Regions from separate parts of the Micromonospora sp. NPDC049051 genome, predicted to be linked through region 3. Evidence: riboswitches for the same ligand, from Rfam matches in the RefSeq annotation. Region 3 holds a riboswitch; each other region holds the start of a gene.
The links. Region 3 has a riboswitch for cyclic di-AMP ahead of ACGFIR_RS21865 (coiled-coil domain-containing protein). Riboswitches for the same ligand answer to the same signal wherever they lie in the genome.
Positions count from the first base shown of each region.

Region 1: it holds a riboswitch for cyclic di-AMP, as region 3 does, so the genes downstream of both, ACGFIR_RS01545 (NlpC/P60 family protein) here and ACGFIR_RS21865 (coiled-coil domain-containing protein) in region 3, are expected to answer to the same signal.
Region 2: it holds a riboswitch for cyclic di-AMP, as region 3 does, so the genes downstream of both, ACGFIR_RS08960 (C39 family peptidase) here and ACGFIR_RS21865 (coiled-coil domain-containing protein) in region 3, are expected to answer to the same signal.
Region 4: it holds a riboswitch for cyclic di-AMP, as region 3 does, so the genes downstream of both, ACGFIR_RS03870 (coiled-coil domain-containing protein) here and ACGFIR_RS21865 (coiled-coil domain-containing protein) in region 3, are expected to answer to the same signal.

Region 1 is NZ_JBICTL010000001.1:320,357-324,901, forward strand. It holds gene ACGFIR_RS01540 (N-acetylmuramoyl-L-alanine amidase) at 1-1,944, opposite strand, end outside; cyclic di-AMP (ydaO/yuaA leader) riboswitch at 2,183-2,317, shown strand; gene ACGFIR_RS01545 (NlpC/P60 family protein) at 2,330-3,370, shown strand; gene dcd (dCTP deaminase) at 3,425-4,003, opposite strand; gene ACGFIR_RS01555 (pyridoxamine 5'-phosphate oxidase family protein) at 4,082-4,545, shown strand, end outside.
Region 2 is NZ_JBICTL010000002.1:366,250-370,794, reverse strand. It holds gene ACGFIR_RS08965 (acyltransferase family protein) at 1-948, shown strand, start outside; cyclic di-AMP (ydaO/yuaA leader) riboswitch at 1,290-1,430, shown strand; gene ACGFIR_RS08960 (C39 family peptidase) at 1,663-2,508, shown strand; gene ACGFIR_RS08955 (alpha/beta fold hydrolase) at 2,612-3,358, shown strand; gene ACGFIR_RS08950 (CDP-glycerol glycerophosphotransferase family protein) at 3,368-4,545, opposite strand, start outside.
Region 3 is NZ_JBICTL010000005.1:154,795-159,339, reverse strand. It holds gene ACGFIR_RS21875 (HelD family protein) at 1-192, shown strand, start outside; gene ACGFIR_RS21870 (cation diffusion facilitator family transporter) at 270-1,187, shown strand; cyclic di-AMP (ydaO/yuaA leader) riboswitch at 1,341-1,472, shown strand; gene ACGFIR_RS21865 (coiled-coil domain-containing protein) at 1,486-2,556, shown strand; gene ACGFIR_RS21860 (1-phosphofructokinase family hexose kinase) at 2,765-3,742, shown strand; gene surE (5'/3'-nucleotidase SurE) at 3,739-4,545, shown strand, end outside.
Region 4 is NZ_JBICTL010000001.1:799,748-804,292, forward strand. It holds gene ACGFIR_RS03860 (helix-turn-helix transcriptional regulator) at 1-242, opposite strand, end outside; gene ACGFIR_RS03865 (carbonic anhydrase) at 452-1,198, shown strand; gene ACGFIR_RS03870 (coiled-coil domain-containing protein) at 1,275-2,291, opposite strand; cyclic di-AMP (ydaO/yuaA leader) riboswitch at 2,295-2,426, opposite strand; gene ACGFIR_RS03875 (YibE/F family protein) at 2,593-3,936, opposite strand; gene ACGFIR_RS03880 (hypothetical protein) at 4,281-4,545, shown strand, end outside.

The DNA.
Region 1 (4,545 bases), on a different contig from region 3:
GACCTGCACGTACCTGTTGTCGCCGCGGACGACCGTCCGGTCACCCGGGGCGGAGCCGTCGAACGTGACAGCCCGGTAGTACTCGCCGGGGAGCAGGTTGCCGACGGCGTAGCGCTCACCGGCCGACAGGGTGTACTGCAACGGCGAGATCGCCTGGTACGGCACGCCCTCCGGGTACGCGGCCTGCTCCGGGTAGGCCCGGCCGTACACCGGGATGGTGGCCTTACCGGCCTTCGGGGTCACGACGAACCCGACGGACCACTTCGCCGTCGGCTTCGAGGCGGGGTTGTGGAACCACCCCTTCTGCCCGAGGTACCAGATCGCGGTCCAGTCGCCCTGGACCTCCGCCAGCGCGTACGTCTGGCCGGCCGAGACGCGGGCGCCGTGGTCGGAGACGTACTTGGTGTTGGGGGTGCCGTCGGGCCGCAACGCGATGTCGTTGACCAGCGGCGCGTCGTGGCTCGGCGCGTTGTGCAGGAACAGCGCGGAGGAGCCGCGCAGCGGGCAGGGGGCCTCCGCCGGCGGCGGGTTCGGCACGCCCGGCGGCTGCCGGTTGCAGCCGGTGAACGGCGGCTGGTTGGTGGCGAAGTCGGGGTCGATGGTGACCAGCCCGGTCCGGTGCGTGCCGGTCGACTTGAACGGCGCCTTCAGCAGGTCGAAGTAGTGCGACCAGTCCCAGTACGGTCCCGGGTCCCAGTGCATGCCGCGCACGTTCGCGGCGACGGTGCCGGGGACGTTGTCGTGGCCGATGATGTGGTTGCGGTCCAGCGGGATGTTGTACTGCCGCGCCAGGTGACGGACCAGCTTGGCGGAGGTGCGGTACATCGCCTCGGTGTACCAGGTGCCGTGCCCGGCGAAGCCCTCGTGCTCCAGGCCGATGGACTTGGCGTTCACGTACCAGTTGCCGGCGTGCCAGCCGACGTCCTTGGTCTTGATGTGCTGGGCGATGTGGCCGTCGACCGAGCGCAGGGTGTAGTGCCAGCCCACCCGCTTCGGGTCCTTGACCAGGTTGACGCTGGGGCCGAAGTAGCCCTCGGTGTCGTGGATGACGATGTACTCGATCTTCTGCTGCGTGGGCCGGTTCGCCAGGTCGTGGTTGCCGTAGTCGCCCAGGGCGGGCCCGTACTGCTGGTACGGCGCCGGGATCCACTCGCAGGAGATGTCGACCGGGCACTCCAGCCCGTCGGGCCGGGCGAGCTTGCGCAGCCGCAGCCGGTCCAGCCAGGAACGGTCCGGCTGGACCGCGCTGCCGGCCAGCGTGACGCGCTGCCCGTCGTCGGTCAGCCGGCTGTCGCCGGTGGCGATGGTGGCGTACACCTCGTTGGCGAAGGCCGCCGCGGCGTCGGCGCTGTCCGCGCCCGAGTACCGGGCCACCGCGCCGTACCAGGCCGCGGGGTCGGTGCCGGCACCGACCGGGGCGCCGATCTCCTTCTGGTACGCGGCCAGCAGCGCCGCGCCGCCCCGGATGTTCGCCGTGACGTCCGTGCGCAGCGCCTCCTCGCTGGCGCCGGTCAGTTCCGCGGCGGCGTCGAGCGTCCGGAGCGCCTCGGCGGGCGGGGCGGCGGCCGGCGGCTCGTTGGCCTCGGCCAGGGACGGGCGGGAGTCGTCGCCGCGCGGGTCCTCGCTGCCCTCGTCGTGGTGGGTGCCGCCGGACAGGGCGGCGACGTGCTCGGCGTCGGTGAGGTGCATCGGTCCGTAGCCGCCGCTGGTGCTCGGCGTGCCGGCGTTGGTGTCCCAGCGGGACTGTAGGTAGGAGACCCCGAGCAGGACGCTCTCCGGCACGCCGTACTCGGCCGACGCGGCGGCGTACTGCTGCTGCCGGTCGGTCACCGGCGTCGCTGCGGCGGCGGATCCGGCGGCGGTGAGCGGCGTCGCCGTCAGGGCGGCGGCCACGGCGGCGGCCAGCAGGACGCGTCTGCTCCTCGATGTCGCTGACAGGTGCATCAGACCCCCAGTTCGGGCGGGCAAAGGTGGGGCCACCTTCGCCCCGCCCGCCGCCTTTGGTCAATACCTTTCTGTCTGACACTTCAGAAGGAAGAAAATCTTCGTCTTCCGGGTTGCGGATTCGCCAGGCGCGGGTGGGTACGGAGTGTCACTGCCCGCAGGGTTGCGGATCGATAACGGCCGTCTCTACTCTGGTCATTCGTCGGCCGGTGACAATCCGTCCAACCCGGGCGGTGGCGGTCCGACACCGCCGAGTCGCTCACGAGCGAGCCGGGGACCCAGGTTCCCGGGGTGAATCCGCAGCCCCTGCGGTAGGGCGTCCCCTTCCCGCCCGAACCCGTCAGCTAACCCGGTAGGCGGTCCGGAAGAAGGAGTACGCAGCCCGGTGGCACACCATGCCCCGCGGCCACCGTCGGCCCGGTCGGCCCGCACCGACCCGACGACGGCTGCGCCGCGCCCACGCTGGTACCGCTGCACCACCGCCCTCGCCGCCCTCGCCGCGTTCGCCGTCGTCCTGACCGGCGGCGCCACGGCGGCTCACGCCGAACCGACGGTCGCCGAGATCGAGCGGCAGATCGACGAGGACTGGAACAAGCTCGAACCGATCATCGAGCGGCACAACGCCACCCGACAGGACCTGGCCGCCAGACGCAAGCAGGCGAACGCGCTCGCCGCGCAGATCGGGCCGCTGGAGAAGCAGGTCGACGAGGCGATGGAGAAGGTGGGCGCCCTGGCCGCCCGCGCCTACAAGGGCGAGAACGTCTCCGTCGTCAACGCCCTGCTGGGCAGCCGCTCGCCCAGCGAGATGGTCGGGCAGCTCGAACTGCTCGACCGGTTCGCCCAGCACCAGCAGCAGGACGTGCGGCAGGTCGCCGAGCTGCGCGACCAACTGGCCGCGAAGAAGGCGCCGCTGGACGAGATGGTCGTCCAGCTCAGCCGCACCGAGGCCCAGCTCGCGGCGAAGAAGAAGCAGATCAACGCCGAGATCGACCGGTTGCAGAAGCTGCGGCTGCGGGTCTACGGCAACGGCGGCGGCGGGCCGCTGCGTCCCGCCCCCTGCCCGGCCGGCTACCCCGGCGGCCCGGCCGGTACCGCCGTGAAGTTCGCCTGTGCCCAGATCGGCAAGCCCTACGTCTGGGGTGCCGAGGGGCCGAACTCGTACGACTGCTCCGGCCTGATGCTCGCCGCCTGGGCGAAGGCCGGGGTCTCGCTGCCGCACAACGCCGCGCAGCAGCGCCGGGCCACCGCGTCCGTCAGCCGGAGCGAGCTGCGCCCGGGGGACCTGGTCTTCTACTACAGCGACCTGCACCACGTCGGCATGTACGTCGGCGGGGGCTGGGTGGTGCACGCCTCCCGCGCCGGGGTGCCGATCAAGATGAAGAAGGTCGACGACGGCCCGATCCACAGCTACGGCCGACCCGGCTGACGTGCCCGGAGGGTCCCCGCCCGGCGGGGGCCCTCCGCCCGCCCGCAGGTCGGGTCAGCGGGTCGGCCAGGTGCGCCAGTGCTGCCAGGAGCGGCTCGGGGTCGGCCCGCGCTGCCCCTGGTAGCGCGAGCCGTAGACGACCGAGCCGTACGGGTGCTGCGCCGGCGACGAGAGCCGGAAGATGCAGAGTTGCCCGATCTTCATGCCCGGCCAGAGCGTGATCGGCAGGTTGGCCACGTTGGACAGCTCCAGGGTGACGTGGCCGGAGAAGCCCGGGTCGATGAAGCCCGCCGTGGAGTGGGTGAGCAGGCCGAGCCGGCCCAGTGAGCTCTTCCCCTCCAGGCGGCCGGCGAGCTGGTCGCCGAGCGAGATGACCTCCAGCGTCGAGGCGAGCACGAACTCGCCGGGATGCAGCACGTAGGGCTCGCCGTCGGGTACCTCGACCATCGACGTGAGGTCGTCCTGCTGCTGGGCGGGGTCGATGTGGGTGTAGAGGTGGTTGTTGAAGACCCGGAAGAGCTTGTCCAGGCGTACGTCGATGCTGGACGGTTGCACCAACGCGGGCTCGAACGGCTCCAGCGCGAGCGTTCCCGCCTCGATCTCGCGGGCCAGGTCGCGATCGGAGAGCAGCATCCGCACACCTTAGCGAGCGACGTGCGTGACCTGCGTGTCGGAGTGCGCCTTCGTACAATTGTTCGATAGAATGCCGGCATGGCTTCCTGGTCCGAATTCGCCGCCGACGAGCCCCGCCTCGCCGACGGGATCCGCCTCCTCATGCAGCAGTACGGGCCGGGCTTCGGCTACCTGGCCACCGTCCGCGCCGACGGCGGGCCCCGGGTGCACCCGGTCTCCCCCGTGATCACCGACGAGGGGCTCTTCTGCTTCGTCGTCGACTCGCCCAAGCGGCGCGACCTGGAGCGCGACGGTCGCTACGCGCTGCACTCCTTCCCGCCGGAGGAGAGCGACGACGAAGCCTACGTCGCCGGCCACGCCCGGCCGGTGACCGACCCGGCCCGGGTCGCCCGGCTGGCCCGCAGTCACCGGGCCGCGCCCCAGGTCGACTGGCGGGTCTTCGAGTTCACCGTCGACGTGGCGATGCTGGCCCGCCGCGAGTCCGGTGTCGCTGGCGGGGCCGGCGAGTGGCACGGCCGCCCCGCCGTCCAGGTGTGGCTCGA
Region 2 (4,545 bases), on a different contig from region 3:
CACGTGGTGCTGTGGGGGGCGGCCCTGGCGGTCGCGGCCTGGTTCGCCGACCCGGTGGACCGGTTCGTCGCCGTGGAGAACCTGTTCCTCCTCCAGGCCTGGGACCCCCGGCCGGGCCACTTCTACAGCATCAACACGGTCAGCTGGTCGCTGTCCTGCGAGTTCTTCTTCTACCTCTGCCTGCCGCTGGCGCTGCCGCTGATCCGTCGGGCCCGGCCGTGGGCGCTGTGGGCCGTCGTGGTCGCGGTGCCGCTGCTGATCCTGGCGCTCTGGCCGGGCCAGGCCCTGGTGCCGGAGGAGAGCCGCTGGTGGTTCACCCAGGTCTTTCCGCCCGTACGGTCGCTGGAGTTCTGGATGGGCGTCGCCGCCGCCGAGCTGATGCGGCGGGGCCGCTGGCGGGGCCCGCGCCTGCCCGTCGCCAGCCTCGTCTTCGTGGCGACCTGGCTGGTCGCCGCGCAGTGGGTCCGCGCCGAACTGTGGGCGGCCCTGCTCTCGGTGGCGTACATCCTGGTCATCACCGCGGCGGCCGACGCGGACGTGCGCGGGCGGCGCTCGCCGTGGCGGTCCCGTCCGATGATCTGGCTCGGCGAGGTCTCCTTCGCCTTCTACCTGGTGCACGTCCTGGTGATGATCACCGTCCTGCGGCTCACCGGCGACTGGGGCGTGGGCTTCCGCGGCTGGTGGGGACTGGCGGTGGTGCTCGGCTTCCTGCTGGTGAACCTGGCCCTGGCCGGCCTGCTGCACCGCTTCGTGGAGAAGCCGATGATGCGGCTGCTCACCCCGCGCCGGCCCGCCCGGCCGACGCCGCCCGGCGGGGACGACGCCGGGAGCACCTCCGGCGGTACCGGGCCGGCGGAGGCGTCGGGGAAGCGGGACAGCGCCGTGCCGCGCCCCCGGTCCGCCGAGCCACGGACCGGGGACCGACCGGCGTACGTCGACTCACGCTGACCGTCCCGGCGGGCGGGACGTTCCCGCCGGGGCCGGCCCGCGCACGGACGGTAATCCCACGGTTTCGGTGACGCCGGTCACCATGGCGCCGAATCGGTCAACCAACGTGCGCGGGTCGATTCACGCCGCGAATTCGGGGTGCCGATGTCCGCCTGCTTGACCCCTCGTCCCCCGGAGGGCTCCCAGAAACGGTCGTCCCATTGAGTCACGACAGTGGCTCGATGCCCGCAAAATCGGGCCCAGGATCCAGGTTTAGGCAGGTGGGGTGGGGTTGGCAGGGCGCGAACCGGCCAGTAATGTCGGCGCGTCCGGTGCGGTACCCGATCGCCAGAGGGCGACGCCGCGCCGACCCGCCTAATCGTGAACGACGAACCGGGGACCCACTGCTTCATGGGGTGAATCCGAGGGCCGTAGGCCCTTGGTAGGGCGTTCTTCCCGCCCGAATCCGTCAGCTAACCCGGTCGGCGGTGTCGGAAGGAGTTCCATCCTCGTGCAGCACCCATCCGCCCCTCGGTTGTTCCGCCGTCTCCACGGCGTCGCGGTGCCCGCGCTCCTCGGCCAGCAGGTCGTGAGCTGACCGACCGGTCACCGTCGTTCGTCGCCCGGCATCCCGGGCGCACCCCCTGAGCAGCCCAGCACCCCGCACGGACGCCCGTCCGCGCGGTCGGTCCGCCCTGCCCTCGGCACGGATCGCGGGCTGCCCACCCCGAGCCCGTGGAGGAAACCGTGAAGCACCACCTCAAGCGACAGCTGCGTCGCCTCACGTCCGAACGTCCGTACCAGCTGGCCGCCGCGTCCGCCGCCGCGCTCGTGCTGGCGTCGGGCACGGGCGCGCTGCTGGCCAGCACCGACGAGGCCCCCGCCGCCGCGCAGGCCCCGGTCGCCGCGACCGAATCGCGCGACGACGACGCCGCCTCGCGCGGAGCGGCCCGGGTCACGACCGCCCCGTCCAGCGCCGCTCCGGCGGCCTCCAGCGCAGCCCCCTCGGCCAGCGCCTCCAGCGCCGCCGCCAACCCGGATGTGACCCGTGAGCCGGAGCGGCCGAAGCCCCCGGCGGCCAAGAGCCTGAACTACGACTACCAGGCCCAGACCACCTTCTACAACTGCGGCCCGGCGGCCGTCCGGCACGCCCTCAGCGCCGCCGGCATCGCGCGCAGCCAGGACACCCTCGGCGCCCAGCTTGGTACCGACCAGATGGGCACCGACTCCGCCGAGGACACCACCCGCGTGCTGAACGCGACGGTGAAGGGTGCGCCGTACCGGACCCGGATGATTCCCGGCGGCGCCGCCACCCCGGCCCAGATGGACCGGCTCCAGGCCGACGTCGTCGCGGCCATCGGCGACGGGCGGGGCGTCGTGGTGAACGTGGCCGGCAGCGCCACGGACACCAACGGCGGCTGGCACTCGTTCCCCGGCGGTCACTACGTCGCCGTCGTCGGCTACCAGGACGAGGGCCGGCTGGTGAAGATCGCCGACTCGGCGAACCCCGCGACCGCCTCGTACTGGATGAGCACCATCGCCCTGGCGAACTGGGCCGCCACCCGCGGCTACTCCGCCTGAGCGACACCGTCGGGCGTCGGCTCCCACCCGGGGGCCGGCGCCCGATGTCGTGTCCGGGTCACGGCCCTCGCCCTCGGCCCGCCCGGGTGACAGACTGCGCTGCATGGTCGACGGAACGGGTGACCGGGAGGACGGCCGGCGCGTGCTCCTGCTGCTGCACGGCATGGGCGCCACCGGCGAGGTGTGGCTGCCGTGGGCGCCGCTGCTGGAACGCCGGTGGGCGGGGCGGTGGCTGGCGCCGGACCTCGCCGGCCACGGCTGGTCGCCGCCGCTGCCGGAGTACTCGTTCGCGGGGCTGGCCGCGCGGATCGCCGCCGCCCTGCCGGCGGGGGAACGGCTCGTCGTGCTGGGCCACTCCCTCGGCGGGGTGGTCGGGCTGGCGCTGGCCGCCCGCGGCGCCGGCCTGCCGGTCGACGCCGTGGTCGGGGTCGGCATCAAGGCGGTCTGGTCACCGGCGGAGCTGGCGAAGGCAGGCGAGTTGGCGACCCGGCCGGTGACCTGGTTCGCCAGCCGGGACGAGGCGGCCCGCCGCTACCTGCGGGTGGCCGGGCTGACCGGGCTCGTCGCCCCGGAGCATCCGATCGTGGCGGCCGGGCTGCGCCAGGTCAACGGCCGCTGGCGGCTGGCGATGGACCCCGCCGCGTTCGGCGTGGGCGAGCCGGGCCTACCCGCCCTGCTGGCGGCCACCGACGTGCCGGTGCTGCTGGCCCGCGGCGAGCACGACCCCATGGTCACCGACGCCCAGCTCAAGGAGTTGGGCGTGCCGGTCGCCACCCTGCCCGGCCTCGGGCACAACGCCCACGTCGAGGCCCCCGAGGCGGTCCTGGCCCTCGTCGACCCCTACCGCTGACCGGAGGCGTCAGGTGGTGGGGGAGAGCGTCGCCTCGTCCGGGTCGACCGGCACGCCGGGCCCGCCGGCGGTACGCGGGGCCGGCGGGTTCCAGCCCTCGTCGAGCTGCCGCCGCGCCGCCGCCAGGAACGCCTCGGCGTACGACTCGGCCGGGAAGTCGCCCAGGTAGCGGCTCCGGGTGGTCCACCGCGCCGAGGCCAGCGGATCGGTGTCCAGCAGCGCGGTCAGCACCTCGTCGACGTTGGACATGTCGGGCCGCAGCACGTAGCCCGACCCGGCGAGGGGGAACTGCTCGCCGAACCGGTCGCCGGAGCCCACCATGTCGGTCACCGCGTACGGCTTGCCCGAGTAGAGGTAGTCGGAGATCACCCCGGAGACGTCGGAGATGAGCGCGTCCGAGCGGTTCACGCACTCGGTCAGGGTCAGCTCCCGGCTGGCGGCGGCGCCGAAGACGTGCTGCCGGCCGCTGCGGGCCCGGTCCGCGGCCAGCAGCTCGGTGAGCCGGCCCAGCTGGCGGGCGGAGGCCGGGTTCTGCGAGGTGTACGGGTGGGCCCGCAGGATCACCGTCGCGCCCCGGTCGAGCAGCCGGCGGAGCAGCTTCTCGGCCACCGGCAGGGAGCAGTAGTTGGCGTCGGCGTTGTGCCCCGTCCAGGTCGGCGTGTAGAGCACCGTCGGGTTGGCCCGCCCGGACGCCGCCTCGGGGCGTACCTCGATCGCCTCGACCTGCGGGCGGCCGACGACGACGAACTTCTCCGCCGGGATGTCGACCCCGGCGCGGGCGTACCGGTCGATGGCGGCCTGACCGGCGACGAAGATCCGGTCGAAGATCGCCGAGACCGGGTTGGCGCTCGGGGCCTTGTCGCTGTCGCCGTGGTGCAGCTGGACGTGGGTCAGCTGGGTAAAGCGGATGCAGTGGCTGTTCTTCGCGCCGTGGTTGACGTAGAACGCCACCCGCAGGCTCGGCACCAGCGCCTCGTCCATCGCCCTCGTGGTGGGGCAGTAGACCACGGGCGCGCTGGTGGCCGCCGCGATCACGGGCAGGAACTCCGGCTCGCGCACCATCACCAGGAACGGCCGCCCGATCCGCTCCAGGTACGGCAGCCACATGGTGACCTGGTACTCCGAGCCCGGCGGGGCGGAGAAATGGAGCAGGAACTCGGGCTGGTGCCGGCGCAGCGCGCGGGACA
Region 3 (4,545 bases):
TGGCTGGGCACGCTGGGTGCGCCGCGCCTTCAGGTGGTGACCAGTCTGGAGGCCAAGGGCATGGAGTACGACGGGGTGGTCCTCGTCGCCCCGGGCGAGATCCGGGCCGACCCGGGATCGGGGGTACGGACGCTCTACGTGGCGCTGTCCCGGGCCACCCAGCGGCTGACCACCGTCGACCCGACTGGCTGAGCACCAATTACTTGCACACATTGCGATGTGAGCATAGTTTGAACGCGATTCCGAGCCCCGAGAGGGAGGATGGGCGCGTGGGCGCAGGTCATGACCATCACCACGGGTCCGTGGCGAATGCCGCGCACCGCCACCGGGGCCGGCTCTGGGCCGCGTTCGGGCTGCTCGCCGGCCTGATGGTGGTGGAGGCGGTGGCGGCCTTCCGCACGGGCTCGCTGGCTCTGCTGAGCGACGCCGGGCACATGTTCACCGACGTGCTCGGCATCGGCATGGCGCTCGCGGCGATCGCCGCCACCCGTCGGGCGGGCGGCGATCCGCAGCGCACCTTCGGCCTCTACCGGCTGGAGGTGCTGGCCGCGCTCGCCAACGCCATGCTGCTCTCCGGCGTCGCGGTCTACGTCGTGATCGAGGCGGTCCGCCGCTTCGGCGATCCGCCGCAGGTGCTGGCCGGCCCGATGCTGGTGGTCGCCGTGCTCGGCCTGCTCGCCAACGTCGGCGCGTTCGCACTCCTGCGCTCGGGGGCGAAGGAGAGCATCAACGTCCACGGCGCGTACCTGGAGGTGCTCGGCGACCTGCTGGGGTCACTCGGCGTGATCGGGGCGGCGCTGCTGATCGTCGCCACCGGCTGGTGGTGGGCCGACCCGTTGGCGGCGGTCGCGATCGGGGTGTTCATCCTGCCGCGTACCTGGCGCCTCGGCCGGGCCGCGCTGCGCATCCTGGTGCAGGCCGCGCCGGAACACCTCCAGGTCACGGCGGTGCACGACCGGCTGGCCGCCGTGCCGGGCGTCGCCGAGGTGCACGACCTGCACGTCTGGACCCTGACCTCCGGGATGGAGGTGGCCTCGGCGCACCTGACCATGGCGCCCGACGCGGAGGTCGGCGCGGTGCTGCGCGCCGCCCGGGACGCGCTGCACGACGACTTCAAGATCGAGCACGCCACGCTGCAGATCGAGCCGGGAGCGTCCTCCGGGGCCTGTGGGGCAGTCGAGTGGTAATGAGGACAACCTTAAATCTGGGTGGCTATTGTGGCGCTATGCCGGATTTGACTGTTAGTGGACACACACCCTGCGTCACCAGAGCTGCACCAGTCACACCGGCACCGGTAGTCTCGGCTTCGGCCTCCGCCAGGCGGCACCCACCGGTGCCGGCGGTGGCCGCCGCCTAATCGCCCGACGGGGCGAACCGGGGAACCATGTTCGTGGGGTGCATCCGCGTCAGCGGTAGGGATCTTCCGTCCCGAACCCGTCAGCTAACCCGGTCGGCGGCTGACGGAAGGACGCGTGTATGCCAGTGATGGCACCTGTACGACGACGTGCCGCCCGGACGGCGGCCCTGATCGCCACGATGCTCGCCCTCGGCGCCGCCGTGGCCCCGGTCACCGCCGCCCCGGCGGCGGCAGCCACCCGCGCCGGCCTGCTCGCCGCGGCCCCCGGCCAGGACGAGGAGGGCGGCACCCCGGCCCTGCGGGCCCAACTGGAGGCCGCCAGCAAGGGCTACCTCGACGCCAAGCGCGCCCTCGACACGTCGGCCAGGCGGCAGCAGCAGCTGACCGCGCAGCTCAAGACCACCGAGGTGGAGCTGGCGGCGCGCACCGCCAACGTGGGCGAGATCGCGGGGGCCGCCTACCGCACCGGCCGGCTCAGCGTGGCGTCCGCACTTCTCAACAGCGGCTCGCCGGACGGCTTCATGGACCGCGCCGCCGCCCTCGACGCGGTGGCCGCCAAGGAGGACCGGGCCCTGCGCGAGCTCCAGCAGACCCGGGACGACGCCACCCGCACCAAGCTCGCCCTGGACGGCGAGATCCGGGAGCAACGCAAGCAGGTCACCGTGATGGCCAAGCGCAAGGAGCAGGCCGAGCGGGCGCTGACGGTCGCCAACCAGAAGCAGCAGGCCGCGGGCGGAGGCGGCTCGCCGGGCGGCACCTCGAACAAGACGGCGAAGGCGGCGCCGCGCAACTCCGACGGCTCCTGGCCGTCCGAGTCGTGCAGCGTCAACGACCCCACCCCCGCCAACGGCTGCATCACGCCGCGCACCCTGCACGCGCTGAACCAGGCCAAGGCGGCGGGCTTCACCCGCTACGTCTCCTGCTACCGCTCCGGCGGCTCCGGGGAGCACCCCAAGGGCCGGGCCTGCGACTTCGCGGCGCAGAAGGGCGGCTTCGGCGGCGACGCCACGGGCGGCGACCGGACGTACGGCAACAACCTCGCGGCGTACTTCGTGAACAACGCCGACCGCCTCGCCGTGCTCTACGTGATCTGGTACCGGCAGATCTGGTTGCCGAGCAGCGGGTGGAAGTCGTACAGCGGAGCCAACGGCGACCCGTCCAGCGATCACACCAACCACGTACACCTGTCGGTCTACTGACGCCCGCGCCCCGGGTGCCACGCGTCGCGGCACCCGGGGCGTACCGGCGCCCGTCGTCTCCGGCGGCTCCTGGTCCGGCCCTCCACGACGCCGCGCCGAAGCCGCCCGGAGTCCGGCCGCACGGACAACGCTCCCGCTACCGTCAGCTCATGCGCGGCCACGCACCGTGCCGACGGCTGGAGGGTGGGGGCATGAACGGGTACGACGGATGAGCGGGCACGTGATGGTCTTCGCGCCCACGCCCCGGCTGACGGTGACCGTGGACCAGCCCAGCGAGGCGCCGGAGTTGCACCTGCACCCCGGCGGGCAGGGCGTCTGGCAGGCCCGGATGGTGATGTCGCTCGGGGTCGACGTGGTGCTCTGCACCGCCCTCGGTGGCGAGATCGGCCAGGTGCTGGAGCCGCTGCTGGTCAGCGAGGGGGTGGACCTGAAGGTGGTGGTCCGCGACTCCGGCAGCGGCGGGTACGTGCACGACCGGCGCGAGGGCTCCCGGCGGGAGATCGTGGACGTGCCCGGCCAGCCGCTCAGCCGGCACGAGCTGGACGAGATCTACAACCTGGCCCTCGGCGAGGGGCTGCGCGCCGAGGTCAGCGTACTGAGCGGGCCGAACGAGCCGTCCCTGGTCCCGGCCGACCTCTACCGCCGTTTCGCCGCCGACCTCGGGGCCAACGGCAGCCGGGTGGTGGTCGACCTCTGCGGCGAGCACCTCGACGCCGTGCTGAGCAGCGGCGTCTTCTTCCTGAAGGTCAGCCACGAGGAGCTGATCGCCGACGGCCGCGCCGACGGCGACGACGAGGAGCAGCTCACCCGGGCCCTCTACGACCTGCACGCCGCCGGCGCCGAGAACGTGGTGGTGAGCCGGGCCGACAAGCCCGCCCTCGCTCTCGTCGACGGCGAGGTGTTCGAGGTGGAGATGCCCCGGCTGGAGGCGGCCGACCCGCGCGGGGCGGGCGACTCGATGACCGCCGGGGTGGCGGCCGTGACGGCACGCGGCGGTGACGTGCGCACCGCGATCCGTACCGGCGCGGCGGCCGGCGCGCTGAACGTGACCCGGCACGGCCTGGGCACCGGCCGCATCGACTCGATCACCGGCCTGGTCGACCGGGTGCGCCTCGTACCGGCGGGCAGCCGGCCGCAGGAGCGGACCAGCCCGGACGAGCTGGCCCACCGGGCGGCCGAGCGATGACGCTGCGCGTACTGGTCACCAACGACGACGGGATCGCCGCGCCCGGCATCCAGGCGCTGGCGCGGGCGGCGGCGGACCGGGGCCTGGACGTGGTCGTCGCCGCGCCGCTGGAGGAGGCGAGCGGCACCAGCGCCGCGATGACCGCCGTGGAGCGCGACGGGCACGTGGTGGTCCACGAGCACCCGCTGCCGGAACTGCCCCGGGTCCCGGCGTTCGCGGTCGGCGGCTCCCCCGGCTTCATCGCGCTGATCGCGGTGCACGGCGCCTTCGGGCCGCCGCCGATGGTGGTGCTCTCCGGCATCAACCGGGGCGCGAACGCGGGCCGCGCCGTCCTGCACTCGGGCACGGTGGGCGCCGCCTTCACCGCCGCCGCGAACGGCTGCCGGGCGATGGCCGTCTCGCTCGACGTGCTCTCGGCCGGGGACGCCACGGCCGCCAGCGGGGGCGCCGCGGTGGCCGCCGCCGCGCGGGTACGCGACGCCGAGCGGCACTGGTCGACGGCCGCCCTGGTGGCCCTGGACCTGCTGCCCCGGCTCACGGCGGGGCCGGTGGAGAGCGTGCTCAACGTGAACGCGCCGGACCTGCCGCACAACCGGCTGCGGGGGGTACGCCGAGGCACGCTGGCCAGCTTCGGCCAGGTGCAGATGACGGTGGCGGAGGCCGGGCACGGCTTCGTCCGCACCTCCCTGGAGGAGCCGGGACAGGCCGTGCAGCCGGGCACCGACCTGGCCCTGCTGGCCGAGGGGTACGCCTCGGTGACGGCGATCCGCGCGGTCACCGAGGTGGCGGACGTCGACCTGTCG
Region 4 (4,545 bases), on a different contig from region 3:
CCGGCGGGGTTCAGCGTGTACTCGTTGCGCCGGCCCACCCGGGTGCGGTAGAGGTAGCCGCCGGCTTCCAGGTCGGCGACGATCGCCTGCGCGGCCCGCTCGGTGACGCCCACCTCGTCGGCGACGTCGCGGAGCCGGGCGGTGGGGTTGCGGGCGATGGCGAGCAGCACGTGCCCGTGGTTGGTGAGGAACGTCCAGTTGCGGGTGCTCCCGGTCTCCCCTGTCGTCGCCATGTCCGCCATCGTATGGCCCCCGCTTCGTGTTTTGCTCCGTACCCTCGCGTCCGGCGGGTGCGCGAGGTGCGAGAGTCGCCGTACGGGGAGTCGCCGGACATATGAAATGCATATCACGCATCCCTTGACGTACCTTGCGCTGCGTGTGACCGTGGTGGCAGCCCGCGTCCAGCGTCGGCCCGGGTGACCAGGCTGTTCACGCGAGGAGCGAGGTGGGGATGAGCCGTCCCGGATCGCCAGGCACCCAACCAGGCCCGGAGCTGACGCTCCCGGCACCGACGACGGGCGCCCCGCTCGACGTCGGCACCGCGCCGGCCCCCACGAATCCCGAACAGGCGCTCGCCGAGCTGCACGCCGGCAACCGGCGGTTCGTGACCGGGGCCCCGCGTCACCCGAACCAGGACGCCGGGCACCGCGCCGCGGTCGCCGACGGGCAGCACCCCTTCGCGGTGATCGTCGGCTGCTCCGACTCCCGGCTCGCCGCCGAGATCATCTTCGACCGGGGCCTGGGTGACCTCTTCGTCGTCCGCACCGCCGGGCACACCATCGGCCCCGAGGTGCTGGGCAGCGTGGAGTACGCCGTCACGGTCCTGGGCACGCCGCTGATCGTGGTGCTCGGGCACGACTCCTGCGGGGCCGTCCAGGCGGCGCGTGCGGCGGACGCCACCGGCACCCCACCGGCGGGCCACCTGTGCGCCGTGGTGGACGCCGTGGTGCCCAGCCTGCGCCGGGCCGCCGCCGAGGGCGTGGAGGACATCGACGGGATCGTCGACATCCACATCGCGTACACCGTCGAGGCCATGCTGGGCCGCTCCGCCGTGCTCGCCGCCGAGGTGGCCGCCGGCCGCTGCGGGGTGGTCGGCATGTCGTACCGGCTGACCGCCGGCGAGGTGCGGACGGTGGCCGCGGTGCCCGCCCTCGCGGTCGACGCGCCGGAGCCGGCGGCCAGCGTCGCGCTCGCCTGACTCCGGTCCCACCCGACGACACAGGGCCGCTCCCGCGTCCGGCGGGGGCGGCCCTGTGCGTGGCCCGGGGGCGCTGCTAGAGCAGTGACACGTGTACGTGGTCCGTGTGGTTCGACGGGCCGCTGTAGGACTTCCAGCCGGTCGCCGGGAACCAGATCTGCCTGTTCCAGATCACGTAGTAGATGCCGAGCCGGTCGGCGTTGCGGACCAGGAACGCGGTCAGGTTGTTGCCGTACATGTAGGTGTCGTCGTTGTGCCAGGGGGAGAAGCCACTGCGTTGCAGCGACCAGTCGCAGGCCCGGCCCTTCGGATGCTCGTACGGGCCGCCGGAGCGGTAGCAGCCGACGAACCGGTTGAAGCCGGCCCGCTTGACCTCCTTGTACATGTGCAGCGTGCGCGCGGTGATGCAGCCGGAGGTGGTGGGGTCGTCCTCGGTGCAGGACAGGGGCTTCCAGTCGCCGTCGGCGGTACGACCCGGCGCGATCTTCGCCACCGGCGAGGTGGCTACCACCTTGCCGCCGGTCAGCCCTCTGCCGCCGACCAGGGCGAGCGCCTTCTCCGCCTCCTTCTTGCCGCGGGCCATCTCGTTCGTCAGCCGCTGCTGCTCGCGCACCTCGGCGTCGAGCGCCAGCTTCGCCTGCTCGGCGCGGTCCTTGACCGCGTTCACCTCGGCGAGCTTCTTGGAGTTGACCAGGTTGAGTTCGTCGAGCGCGGCGGCGCGTTGGACGAACGAGTCGGGGCTGGCGGTGTCCAGCAGCATCGACACCGCCCCGATCCGCCCCGTCCGGTAGGACTGGGCGGCGATCTGGCTGACCTGCGGGGCCAGCGCGTTCAGCTCGGCCTGCGCGCGGTCGACCTCCAGGGCGAGTTCGAGCTGGCGCTTCTTCGACTTCGCCAGCTTCGCCTTGGCCTGGACGTAGGACCGGTTGCGGGCCTCGATCAGGTCGTCGAGCAGCTTGGGCTCGTCGTCCCCGTGCCCGGAGGGCGTGGGCGGGGTGGGTGCGGCCACCGCCGGAACAGGGCCGGCGAGGACCGCCAGCGCGGCGAGTACGGCCACCACAGGCGTCAGCCAGCGGCGTAGGGGTGCCGTCACAGTTTTCCCTTCCGTCGACCGCCGACCGGGTTAGCTGACGGGTTCGGGGCGGAAGTGGCCCCTACCGCTGTCGCGGATTCACCCCACGTGCCTGGTTCCCCGGCTCGCCTGGCGGCGATTGGGCGGCGGCACCGCAGGCGCCGCTGCGCGCCTTCAATGGTGACCGGCAGCGAGGTTACCCGAGAGCACTCCCGGGGATCTACGTCCCTAAGCCGACTAAATGCGTTATTTCGTAATGGCACACGGTGACCAGTGACGCGTTTATCAGGCCGGACGCCCCGGTCGGTCACGCTGCGGAGTTTCACCATGCGGTGTCCGTACTCCTGTCCCGGCCGGACCATCCGGTGGGAGCGGCGGACGGCGTTTCCCCGCGCGGCCCGCCGAGGGCCTCCAGCGCCTCGGACCGGTCGGTCGCCGGCCGGGGGGTCGGCGCGGTCGCGGCGCGGTCGGCGGTGTCCCCGCCGCGACGGCCGGCCGTGGTCACCAGGGCCGCCAGCCCGGTGGTCAGTGGCACGGCGGCGATCAGACCCAGGGTGGCGACCGCGCTGCGGACGATCTCCTGGGCGAGGAACTCGCTGGTGAGCAGCTGGGTCACCGCCCGGGAGTCGGCCGTCAGCAGGAGCAGCACCGGCAGCGAGGCGCCGGCGTACGCCAGCACGATGGTGTTCACCGTCGAGGCGATGTGCGCCCGGCCGACCCGGGTCGCCGCCCGGTAGAGCTGCGTCCGGGACAGCCCGGGGTTGGCGTGCGCCAGTTCGGTGACCGTGGCGGCCTGGGTCACCGTGACGTCGTCCAGCACGCCGAGGGAGCCGATGATGATCCCGGCCAGCAGCAGGCCGTGCAGGTCGACGTCGGCCTGGTACATCGACAGCGTGGTGGCGTCCTCGGAACCGAACCCGGTCAGGTGGGTCGCGGCGGTGGCGATGGTGCCGAGGACACCGGTCAGCACCAGGCTGCCCAACGTGCCGAGTACGGCCACCGAGGTCTGGACGGTCACGCCGTGGGTCAGGTAGAGCACCACGAACATGATCAGGGCGGCGCCGACGACCGCGACCAGCAGCGGCGGGCTCCCGGCGCTGATCCCGGGCAGCACGAAGGTCAGCAGGATGGCGAAGCTCGCCGCCAGGCCGGCCAGCGCGGCCAGCCCGCGCCACCGCCCGAAGGCGACGATGGCGGCCGCGAAGAGCGCCACCAGCCAGATCAGTGGCTTTCCGCGCTGGTGTTCGGCGATGTTGTAGGCGCTGGCCGTGGGGTCGGCGGGGTCGGTGAGCTCGACCAGGATGATCTCGTCGTCGACGGCGACGGTCGGTGCGCCGGGCCCGGCGGGAATCGGTGTCTGCACCTGCTGGCCGGCGTCGGGGCCGTCCTCCACCCGTACGGTCACCATGCCGCAGGGGCCCGGTGCCTCCCCCGGGCCTCCCTCCGGGGTCTCCGGGGCCGGCGGGCACGGCTCCGTCACCACCCGCGTGACGGTGCCGTGGTAGCGGGGCGTGTCGGTGCCGGCCACGGGATCGGGCGTGTCCCGTGGCCACAGCACCAGGGCCGCGATCAACGTGGCGACGAAGAGGGGCACCACGGTCGCGAAGAGGACCCGCCGTACGCCCGGCGGGGCGGACGGAGCGGGACGGGTGTGGTCGGCGCCCATCGAGTGTCTCCCAACGAATCCAGGGCGTGGTACGGGCCGGCGGGCCGGTCGGTTCAGCCGCGCCACGCGGCCGGGACGGGGGACCGTCCCCGCGTGGCGGTGCGGTCACGTACCCCGGTCGTCGGCCCCCGCCCGGCGGCGGGTAATCGGTGCCACCGCCCGGCGGAGGACGCGGTGCGGACGGTGCGGAGTCCGGATGGCCACCGGCCGAATGGTAGCCACCCCCGCACCGGGGCGCAGGTCGTGCGGGCGGTGTCGCGACGCGGACCTCAGTCGGGCATCGATGCGGGGACGCCGCGGGTTGGTACCCGTGCGGAGCGGGTCGACGCGCTAGCGTGACGGTTGTGCGGACGACGGTGACGGCGACGCGGGGCGCGCGGCTCCTGCTGCTCGTCGGCACGCTGCTCGGGCTGGCCGCCATGCACACGATCGGTCACGACTCGCACCCGACCGGCCATGCCCCCGCCCCGTCGGGGCACGCCGCCGCGTCCGCCCCGCACGCGGCCCTCGCGCCCGGCCGGCAGGTGGTGCTCGCGCCCGTCCCGCACGCGGCCCCCGCGCTCGCCCCGCACGCCGACGGTGCGCTCGCGCCGCCCCCGCAGGACGTCG